DNA from 3 places in the Pleomorphomonas sp. T1.2MG-36 genome. Region 3 is predicted to be linked to each of the others. Evidence: predicted binding sites of a transcription regulator. Region 3 holds the regulator's gene; each other region holds the start of a gene.
The links. Region 3 encodes LexA, which represses DNA repair genes until DNA is damaged. Its sites were predicted from a motif close to TGTTCNNNNTGTGTTCNG; they were not measured.
Positions count from the first base shown of each region.

Region 1 (3,396 bases), 390 kb from region 3:
CATGGTCGTGATCGAAACGAACCTGTCCTTGGCCGATGTGTTTGTGGGCGGGGCCGCCATTTCGTGACGCGGGCCCGCGCGTGAGTCTAGGCCCCGGCCGTCGCCACGGCCGAGGCGACTACGTCCTCCGGCAGGCTGCGCAAGGCGCCGGCGGTGGCCAGCGCGGCGCGGGCTGCCGCCATGCCGACTTCGACGGCGGCAAAGAGCGGAGCTCCTGCGGCCAGCGCCAGCAGGATGCCGGCTGTCTGGGCGTCGCCGACGCCGGTGACGTCGACCACCTCGGTCGGCCGAGGCATTATCTCGGTGATGCGGCCTTCGTCGAGGATGGCGAGCGGCTTCGAGCCGCCGGTGATCACGGCCCGCCGTGCGCCGGCCTTGGCGAGCCGCTCGGCCGCCTCGATCGGCCGGCTCACCGGATGGCCGACCAGAAGCTCCGCCGACGGGAGATTGCAGATGAAGAGCGCGCCGGAGGCGACGAGAGGCTTGAGGCGCGGTGCCTTGGCCCTCGATATGGCATCCATCACCAGCCTCTCGCCATGGGTGTCGGCGAGCCGCCGAAGTTCGGCCGGAGCAAGGTTGGCATCGGCGAAAACCAGGGCGCTGTCGTTGCCGAACGCCGCGGGTGGCAGGATGAAGCCGTCGTAAAGGCCCAGATCGGAGATGGCCGAGACGAGCTCGCCGGTTTCGTCGTGGATGGCGAGGTAGGTGCCCGTTCGGCCCGCTCCGTCGACCACCATCGCGCCGGTATCGATTTCGGCCAAGGCGAGTTCGGCTATGAGTTCGCGGCCGGCCGAGTCGTCGCCGACCACCGACACGAAGCGACAGGGCGCGCCGGCCCTCCCGAGCAGCACCGCCACATTGCGCGCCACGCCGCCGGGGCGACGGGTTACGATGCCTGGGCATGAGGTTGCCGGTTCGTAGACGACGCCGGCGCGGCCGAGCACATCCTGATGGCAGCCGCCGATCACCAGAAGCGGTCGGAAGGTCGTGTTTCGATTCCCCGTACCCAGCGTTTTTCTCCCTGTTTTCCGACACCTTGGCTCCGCCGGAACACGAGGGGAACGAAATCAGACTTGTTTTTTTCTGTCAAGGACATATATGGCGCTTGTTCGTGAGAACAAATCATGTACATTACCGGTGAATTTGAAATCTAGGTACGGCCGTGAAATAAGGAGCGGAGCTAGTGTCGCAGAATTCACTTCGCCTCGTGGAAGGAACCTCCATGGACAAGACCAAGGCGCTTGACGCCGCCCTGTCGCAGATCGAACGGGCCTTCGGCAAGGGATCCATCATGCGCCTCGGCAAGGGCCAGGTGGTGGAAGTGGAGACCGTGCCGACCGGCTCGCTCGGCCTCGATATCGCGCTCGGTATCGGCGGCCTGCCGAAGGGCCGTATCGTCGAGATCTACGGACCCGAATCGTCGGGCAAGACGACGCTGGCGCTGCACACGGTGGCCGAAGCTCAGAAGCGCGGCGGCGTCTGCGCCTTCATCGACGCCGAGCACGCGCTCGATCCGGTCTATGCCCGCAAGCTGGGCGTCAACCTCGACGACCTTCTGATCTCGCAGCCCGATGCCGGCGAGCAGGCGCTCGAGATTACCGATACGCTGGTTCGCTCCGGCGCCATCGACGTGCTGGTGATCGACTCGGTGGCGGCGCTGACGCCGCGTGCCGAACTCGAGGGCGAGATGGGCGATCAGTTGCCGGGCCTGCAAGCCCGCCTGATGAGCCAGGCGCTGCGCAAGCTGACGGCGTCGGTTTCCAAGTCGAAGACCATGGTGATCTTCATCAACCAGATCCGCATGAAGATCGGCGTGATGTTTGGCAGCCCGGAAACGACGACCGGCGGCAACGCCCTGAAGTTCTATTCCTCGGTGCGTCTCGACATTCGCCGCATCGGCGCGCTGAAGAACCGCGAGGAGATCGTCGGCAACCAGACCCGCGTCAAGGTGGTCAAGAACAAGCTGGCGCCGCCGTTCCGCGAGGTCGAGTTCGACATTCTCTACGGCGAAGGCGTTTCCAAGGTCGGCGAACTGGTCGACCTGGGCGTCAAGGCCGGCATTGTCGAGAAGTCCGGCGCCTGGTTCTCCTACAACAGCCAGCGCCTCGGCCAGGGCCGCGAGAACGCCAAGCAGTTCCTGCGCGACAACGAAGCCCTCGCCACGGAGATCGAGGCGGCCATCCGTCAGAATGCCGGCGTCATCGCCGACTCCATCCTGAAGGGTGCGCCTGAGGATGACGCCGAGGGAACGGCGCCTGACGCCGAGTGATGCCGAAAGGCCCGGCCTTGCTCCCTGTTCGGGCGTGAGGCCGGTGGCCGTTCGGCGCAGGTACCAGAGGTCCTCCATGCAACTTCGCAATCCGGCCGGCGTGCATGCGCCGGTCGCCGCCTATAGCCATCAGATCGAAGTCTCGCCGGGTGCTCGCTGGCTGGTTCTGTCCGGCCAGATCGGCCTCGGCCCCGATGGCGTGCCGCCATCCGATCCGGTGGGGCAGATCGAGGTGGCGCTCGACAACGTTCGTCGCAATCTCGAAGCGGCCGGCATGGGCGTGGGCGATCTCGTCAAGCTGACGTTCTTCCTTGTCGGCGACATTGACGCCGAGCGTCGGAAGCGGGCGCTGGATGCATTCCTCGGTGATCATCGCCCCTGCATGACGCTGCTTTACGTGTCGGCGCTGGCCGCGCCCGCTCTCAAGGTGGAGATCGACGCCTGGGCGGCGCGGGAAGCTCCGGCGGGCTGACGGGGCCGGCGGCTGGAAAGCAGCGCGCCACGGCGGAATATCCTTGTCGTCCACGGGGCGCCGCCGCTGGACAGGCGCATGGCCGGCGGCTAAATAACGCTTTGCCTTGCTTGGAACCGATGACGTCGGAGCCGGTCTGGCCTGCGCGTCCTTCCCTCCGAAAGGCTGCCCCCTGAGCCGCCATCCGGATTGCCGAGACGAAACCCGCCGGCCGGTCCCCTTTTCGCTGTCATTCGATGCAGGGCTTTGGTTGCGGGAGCGTGCGAGCGGCTCGCGGAGATGGGGTTCGGGCGGATCGGCTGCGCGTGTTGCGCGGTGCCGCCCTAGCGCAGGCAGGCGGATCGTCATGAGTGGTGTGAACGAGATCAGGAAGACCTTCGTCGACTATTTCGGCAGGAACGGTCACGAGGTGGTGTCGTCGAGCCCGCTGGTGCCGCGCAACGATCCAACCCTGATGTTCACCAACGCCGGCATGGTGCAGTTCAAGAACGTCTTCACCGGCCTGGAGAAGCGCCCCTACAGCCGCGCCACCACTTCGCAGAAGTGCGTCCGCGCCGGCGGCAAGCACAACGACCTCGACAACGTCGGCTATACCGCCCGCCATCACACCTTCTTCGAGATGCTGGGCAACTTCTCGTTCGGCGACTACTTCAAG
Region 1 covers NZ_CATNLY010000001.1:952,947-956,342, reverse strand. The annotation lists gene nagA (N-acetylglucosamine-6-phosphate deacetylase) at 1-67, shown strand, start outside; gene QQZ18_RS04485 (PfkB family carbohydrate kinase) at 87-968, opposite strand; gene recA (recombinase RecA) at 1,184-2,269, shown strand; gene QQZ18_RS04475 (RidA family protein) at 2,346-2,741, shown strand; gene alaS (alanine--tRNA ligase) at 3,088-3,396, shown strand, end outside.
Region 1: recA (recombinase RecA) is a predicted target of LexA. The motif match lies at 1,047-1,064, and genes of this name have one in related genera.

Region 2 (3,396 bases), on a different contig from region 3:
GACTCGACGAGGCGATCGACCTGCTCATCGGCATGGACCGTTTTCAGGAGACCGGCATCAACGTCATCACCGATTTCGGCTGACGATGCGGTCTCGCCACCGCATCGGAACGTCCGAAGACCGGCCTCCACGTTCGGCCGATGCGCTTTTGGCGGTGAAGAAGGCCGGATGGAAGACGATCGCCTTCCACGCCGGCGCCTCTCCAAAGGCAAGCGCCTGGACATAGACGTCCGGAACGCCTTGGCAGGACAGGCCCGGCTGCGCGGCGAAGCCGAAGCGGCCGTAGTAAGCCGGCTCGCCAACCAGGACGACGCCGGCTGCCTTCAACTCTGTGAGCTGAGCAAGACCGGCCTGGACCAGCGCTGAGCCGACACCAATCCGTTGCCATGCCGGCGCCACGGACAGCGGTCCCAGACCGAACCAGCGGCCGGGCATGTCCGTCTCGATCGGCGAAAAGCCGGCGTGTCCGACGATTTCGCCGGCCGGATCGACGGCGACGAGCGACAGGACCAGCGCGCCAGCAGCGCGTAGATCGCGAACGATCGCCGCCTCGGTGCCGTTGGCATGGGCGACGTTCAGGAAGGCAGCGGTGGTCAGCTCGCCAATAGCGGCTTGATCAGCCGCCGTTTCACTGCGGATGACAAAACTCATGGTCTTCTTTCCGATTGCAGGACAATGCCGCACGGCCGCCGTCAGGGCAGCCGCGCGTCGACGATGCGTCGGAACGAGCCGAACCCGGACCACAAGGCCCGGATGCGGCTCAACCCGCAGTGTCCGATCGGAAAAGAAGGCCGGGCATCATCCCGTTGCCTCAGAAGGGAATGTCGTCGTCGAGATCCGACGAGAAATTGGAAGCCGGGGCGCCACCACCCTGTGCGCGACCACCGCCGCCACCCGAACGGGCAGGAGCGCGCTCCATCGGACCGGACGAGCCGTAGTCCGAACCGGCGTCGCCGAAGTCGCCTTCGCTGCGACCGCCGCCTTCGCCGCGGCTATCGAGAATGGTCAGCTCGCCACGGAAGCGCTGCAGCACGACCTCGGTGGAGTAGCGCTCCTGGCCGGACTGGTCGGTCCACTTGCGCGTCTGGAGCTGACCCTCGATGTAAACCTTGGAGCCCTTCTTCAGATACTGCTCGGCGACCTTGGCCAGATTTTCGTTGAAGATCACCACCGAGTGCCACTCGGTGCGCTCCTTGCGCTCGCCGCTCTGGCGGTCGCGCCAGTTTTCCGAGGTGGCAATGCGCAGGTTGACCACGGCGTCGCCCGACCCCATCCGCCGCACCTCGGGATCGCGCCCAAGATTGCCGATCAGGATGACCTTGTTGACGCTGCCTGCCATGGCTTTCTTCCCTCGAACTCGTTACCTTCGGTCCGGTGCGTTGACACGCCGGACCGGCCGGGCCATTGCCGGCAACACAGGCGCACGTTAACGCCGGCACCACCCCTGCGAAACCCCGCCCCAGCGGCGGCGCATCCTTTTCCACAGTGAGAAAAAGGCTGGCGCCCATTTCGTGTTCCTGATACGTTCTAGACGTTTCATAAGGATGTCGCAACCGAATTCCGAGGCTTTCCGCGTTTCATCGCTGGATCCGGCGGCATGGCTGCCGCGCACGCCGGTGCCTTGCAGGCTCTCGGCCGATCCTGACAGGATGCGACAGCAGACCCGGACTAGCTTAGCGCGCCCTCTGGCCGCCCGGTTCAGGATCCCCGGGCAAGACACTCCGCTTCCCGCCCTCCGCCGGGAAACGCGACAAGGACGACGACAGACATGCCGAACAAGCCGACCAGCATTTTCGATCAGGCCCGGCGCTCCCTTTCGGTGCGCGGCGCGCGCGAACACAACCTCAAGAACATCGACGTCGATTTGCCGCGCGACAGCCTGATCGTCATGACCGGCCTCTCCGGCTCGGGCAAGTCGTCACTCGCCTTCGACACCATCTACGCCGAGGGCCAGCGCCGCTATGTCGAGAGCCTGTCGGCCTACGCCCGCCAGTTCCTCGACATGATGCAGAAGCCGGACGTCGACCAGATCGACGGCCTGTCGCCGGCCATCTCCATCGAGCAGAAGACCACATCGCGCAACCCGCGTTCGACGGTCGGCACCGTCACCGAAATCTACGACTACATGCGCCTGCTGTTCGCACGTGTCGGCATTCCCTATTCTCCGGCCACCGGCCTGCCGATCGAGAGCCAGACCATCAGCCAGATGGTCGACCGGACACTTGAGCTGCCGGAGGGCACCCGCCTCTATCTGCTGGCGCCGATGATCCGCGGCCGCAAGGGCGAGTATCGCAAGGAGTTCGCCGATCTTCAGAAGAAGGGCTTCCAGCGCGTCAAGGTCGACGGCAGCTTCTATCCGATCGAGGAGGTGCCGGCCCTCGACAAGAAGATCAAGCACGACATCGACATCGTCGTCGACCGCATCGTCGTCAAGGCGGATCTGGCCGCGCGCCTCGCCGACAGCTTCCAGACGGCGCTGGCTCTCGCCGACGGCATCGCCGTGCTGGAGTTCGCCAACGTCGAAGAGGGCGAGAGCGAGCCGCGCCGGGTCACCTTCTCGGAGAAGTTCGCCTGCCCGGTCAGCGGCTTCACCATTCCCGAGATCGAGCCGCGCCTGTTCTCCTTCAACAACCCGTTCGGCGCCTGTCCCAAGTGCGACGGCCTCGGCACGGAGCTGAAGTTCGAGGCGGAACTGGTGGTGCCGGACGACAGCCTCAGCTTGCGCGGCGCCTGCATCCTGCCCTGGGCGAAGACCGGCGCCTCTTCGCCCTATTATGCGCAGACGCTCGAAGCGATCTGCCGCCACTTCAAGGCGTCGATGACGACGCCGTGGAAGGATCTGCCGCAGAAGGTGCGCGACGTCATCCTCACGGGGTCGGGAGACGAGGAGATCACCTTCACCTACGACGACGGCCTCAGAACCTACACCACCAAGAAGCCGTTCGAGGGCGTGGTCGGCAACATCGAGCGCCGCTGGAAGGAAACCGACTCCGATATGGTGCGCGAGGAGTTGGGACGCTTCCAGTCGGATCACCCTTGCGAGACCTGCAACGGCTACCGCCTGAAGCCGGAAGCGCTCGCCGTGAAGATCGCCGGCTTGCATATCGGCCAGGTCACCCAGATGTCGATCCGCGAGGCGGGTGCGTGGTTCACGTCCCTGCCGGACCATCTCACCGCCAAGCAGAACGAAATCGGCGTCCGCATCCTGAAGGAAATTCGCGAACGCCTGCGCTTCCTCAACAACGTCGGCCTCGAGTATCTGACGCTGTCGCGTTCGTCCGGCACCCTTTCGGGCGGCGAGAGCCAGCGCATCCGTCTGGCCAGCCAGATCGGTTCGGGTCTCACCGGTGTCCTCTATGTGCTCGACGAGCCGTCCATCGGCCTGCACCAGCGCGA
Region 2 covers NZ_CATNLY010000012.1:631,264-634,659, forward strand. The annotation lists gene QQZ18_RS09830 (zinc-dependent alcohol dehydrogenase family protein) at 1-83, shown strand, start outside; gene QQZ18_RS09835 (GNAT family N-acetyltransferase) at 67-651, opposite strand; gene QQZ18_RS09840 (single-stranded DNA-binding protein) at 812-1,339, opposite strand; gene uvrA (excinuclease ABC subunit UvrA) at 1,769-3,396, shown strand, end outside.
Region 2: uvrA (excinuclease ABC subunit UvrA) is a predicted target of LexA. The motif match lies at 1,513-1,530, and genes of this name have one in related genera.

Region 3 (3,396 bases):
AGCTGCATAGCTTCATGGATCCGCCTGGAGATCGATGTTGGCGCGAATTTCTCGGGGCGCTCCGGTCGCTTGAGGTTCATACTTTTTGCCCCATGGCTGCGATCATCCGCGTGTTTATGTCCTCGGCCTGCCGATGCTTCGTGCGCTGCTCCTCGATCTCTCGATCGAGCCGCCCTTGCGGCGTTTCCCGCAATTTCTCGGCAATCTCGGAAACTCGCTCTGAATAGGTGACGGTGCCCGCGATCGGTGCGGATGGAAGCTGGGGCTACCGCTCTCACGGTTCGTACGTTGTAGCCGCGCAAACGCGCCCACTCGGCAAGCGAGACGCCCTCTCGCTCCATCTGCGACATGACTAGGGCCGTGGCATTTGGCATTTTCTATAATCCATGCTTCATTATCGAAACATGGAATCATAATGTCACGGTAATGTGTCATGTCAAGTCAACCAAACCGCAAAATTTTCGATACTGAAACATTGCGCGCAATCGGAACCCGCATTCGCGAGGCGAGAGGCGAGACCACCCAGGAGGTCTTCGCAGCAATGATTGGCGTCACACGTTCGGCGCTGACCAACTATGAAGCGGGACGGCGATTGCCCAATGATATTGTTCTACGCAAGATCAGTGAGGTCTCAGGCAAATCAGCGCCGTACATTTTATTCGGAAACACAATAACTCCATTTGAAGAATACAAAAGAGACATAAATCAACTAATAATGGAGAAATCACAAAAACGACCAGGGTTCATTCCACGATTTCAAATATCAGATGACGAGATAGCCCTTATTTCTCTTTTCCGATTGGTATATATCTATGATAATGGTCTCGATATTGTCGAATACATCCTGAAAAAGGCAAAAGAAGCAATACAAACTGAGGTTGAATTCTCGGGAGCACCCGTTTTTTGGGGAATGGGATACGTAGAACAGCTTGAGGATGTTCTAAAGAGGCGATACTTCCAGGAAGGTTTTGATCCAGACTTTTCGTATTGGGTCACTTTTTGGGAAGAGAAGCGCGCTCGGGAAGAAGCCGCCACTGAAGGCGGTGACAAATAGGGTTACAACACCGCTCAACCAAGGTTCCGTCGCTCACCGGTGGTTTACCAATAACAATTGCAAAAACAAACACTTAATAAATACGTGTCGGAGTTTGGTATAGGGTTTCGAATGGTTACCAATTGCGGACCCGAATTCATAAATAAAATCAATCGCTTATCTCCAAACTCCGACATTTAATTATCGGAGTCCAACGACATTTATTTATTGCGCGTCCATTTTCCTTGCTTTTCCGGCCTCGCCGGAACCCCGACCGGCAATCCCCATTGCGGAACACACACGGAACATGTTAACTCTGTTCGTGATTTGTACCGAATCGCGTTTCGGCGCAACCGATGCGCCGGCCGACCAGCGGGGACCAGACGATGCTCACGCGCAAACAGCTCGAACTCCTGATGTTCATTCATGAGCGTCTGAAAGAGTCGGGCGTGCCGCCATCCTTCGACGAGATGAAGGACGCGCTGGATCTCAAGTCGAAATCCGGCATCCACCGTCTCATCACGGCCCTCGAAGAGCGCGGCTTCATCCGCCGCCTGCCAAACCGAGCGCGGGCACTCGAAGTCATCAAGCTGCCCGAAACCATGCAGCCGGGGATCGGCCGCGCCCGCAAGGGCTTTGCGCCGGCGGTGATCGAAGGCGACGGCGGCCGCAAGGCTCCGCCGGCCAGCGCCGCCTCGCCCGCGCTCGACAGTCGCGACACCGTGCCCGTGCCGGTCATGGGGCGCATCGCCGCCGGTGTGCCGATCGCCGCCATACAGAACCAGTCGCATATCCTGCATGTACCGATCGATCTTGTGACCGGCGGCGAGCACTACGCCCTTGAGGTTCGTGGCGACTCGATGATCGAGGCCGGCATCCTCGATGGCGATACCGTCGTCATCAAGAAGTCCGACACAGCGGACTCCGGCGACATTATTGTGGCGCTGGTGGACGATGAAGAAGCCACGCTGAAGCGGCTGAGGCGCAAGGGCGCCTCCGTGGCCCTTGAAGCCGCCAATCCAGCCTATGAGACGCGCATTTTCGGACCCGATCGCGTGCGCATCCAGGGCCGTCTCGTGGCACTGATGCGTCGCTATTGACCGTTCGCTGATGGTAGGGGACTGGCGCAGGCAACCGCGCCCGCCGTCGACGACTGAAGAGGTCGTCGAATCCCCCTGCTGAGTTGCGCGCCCATCTGCCTACTTGAGCAACCGGCTTTCCTGCGACGGGTGCAGCAGCGACGTGTCTCCGTAGGAATAGAACCGGTAACCGTCGGCAATGGCGTGGGCGTAGGCGGCGCGCATGGTCTCTAGACCGGAGAACGCCGACACCAGCATGAACAGCGTCGATTTCGGCAGATGAAAGTTCGTCATCAGCAGATCGACAGCGCGAAAGCGATATCCCGGCGTGATGAAGATGTCGGTCGCTCCGGCAAACGGTTTGACCTGTCCATCTTCGCCGGCCGCGCTCTCCAGCAGGCGCAGCGAGGTCGTGCCGACGGCCACCACCCTGCCCCCGCGCTCGCGAACGGCATTGAGCGCGTCTGCGGTCTCCGCCGAGACGTGACCGATTTCGGCATGCATCTTGTGGTCCTCGGTATCGTCCACCTTCATGGGAAGGAAGGTGCCGGCGCCGACATGCAGCGTCACGAAATGCCGGTCGATGCCGCGTGCCGTGAGACGATCTAGAAGCTCCGGGGTGAAATGCAGCCCGGCCGTCGGCGCGGCGACCGCCCCGCTCTCACGCGCATAGACGGTCTGGTAGTCCGCCCGATCATGCTCATCCTCGGCCCGGCGCGCGGCGATATAGGGCGGTAATGGAATGTGGCCGACCGTTATCAGCGCCAAGTCGAGATCCGGTCCGGAGCGATCGAAGGCCAGGGTAACCTCTCCGTCCCCGCCCTTCTCCGCAACGACCGCGCCTAGAGGAGATGCGTCCGGATGGGAGCCGGAGAACACCACGCGGTCGCCCGCACGCAGCTTGCGCGCACCTTTGACGAACGCCCGCCAGCGATCGGGAGCCTCACGCATGTGCAACGTGGCCGACAGACGAACGGGCTCGCCCCCCTCGCGATCGCGACGCCCCTCGAGCTGGGCTGGGATGACCTTGGTGTCGTTGAACACCAACGCGTCGCCCGGCCGCAGAAGATCGGCAAGATCGCGCGCATGCCGATCCTCGAGAGGTTCACCCGGCTTCACCACGAGAAGGCGCGATGCGTCGCGCGGAACGGCGGGGCGAAGGGCAATTCGCTCGGGTGGCAGATCGAAATCGAAGGCTGAAACTTGCATGACCCTGCATAGGCACGGCCATCGCGAAAGGCAACGGTCAACCAACAGCGCGATCCGATCGATTACCCGGATCAG
Region 3 covers NZ_CATNLY010000001.1:563,653-567,048, forward strand. The annotation lists gene QQZ18_RS02715 (hypothetical protein) at 1-80, opposite strand, end outside; gene QQZ18_RS02720 (helix-turn-helix domain-containing protein) at 434-1,054, shown strand; gene lexA (transcriptional repressor LexA) at 1,420-2,133, shown strand; gene queA (tRNA preQ1(34) S-adenosylmethionine ribosyltransferase-isomerase QueA) at 2,233-3,321, opposite strand.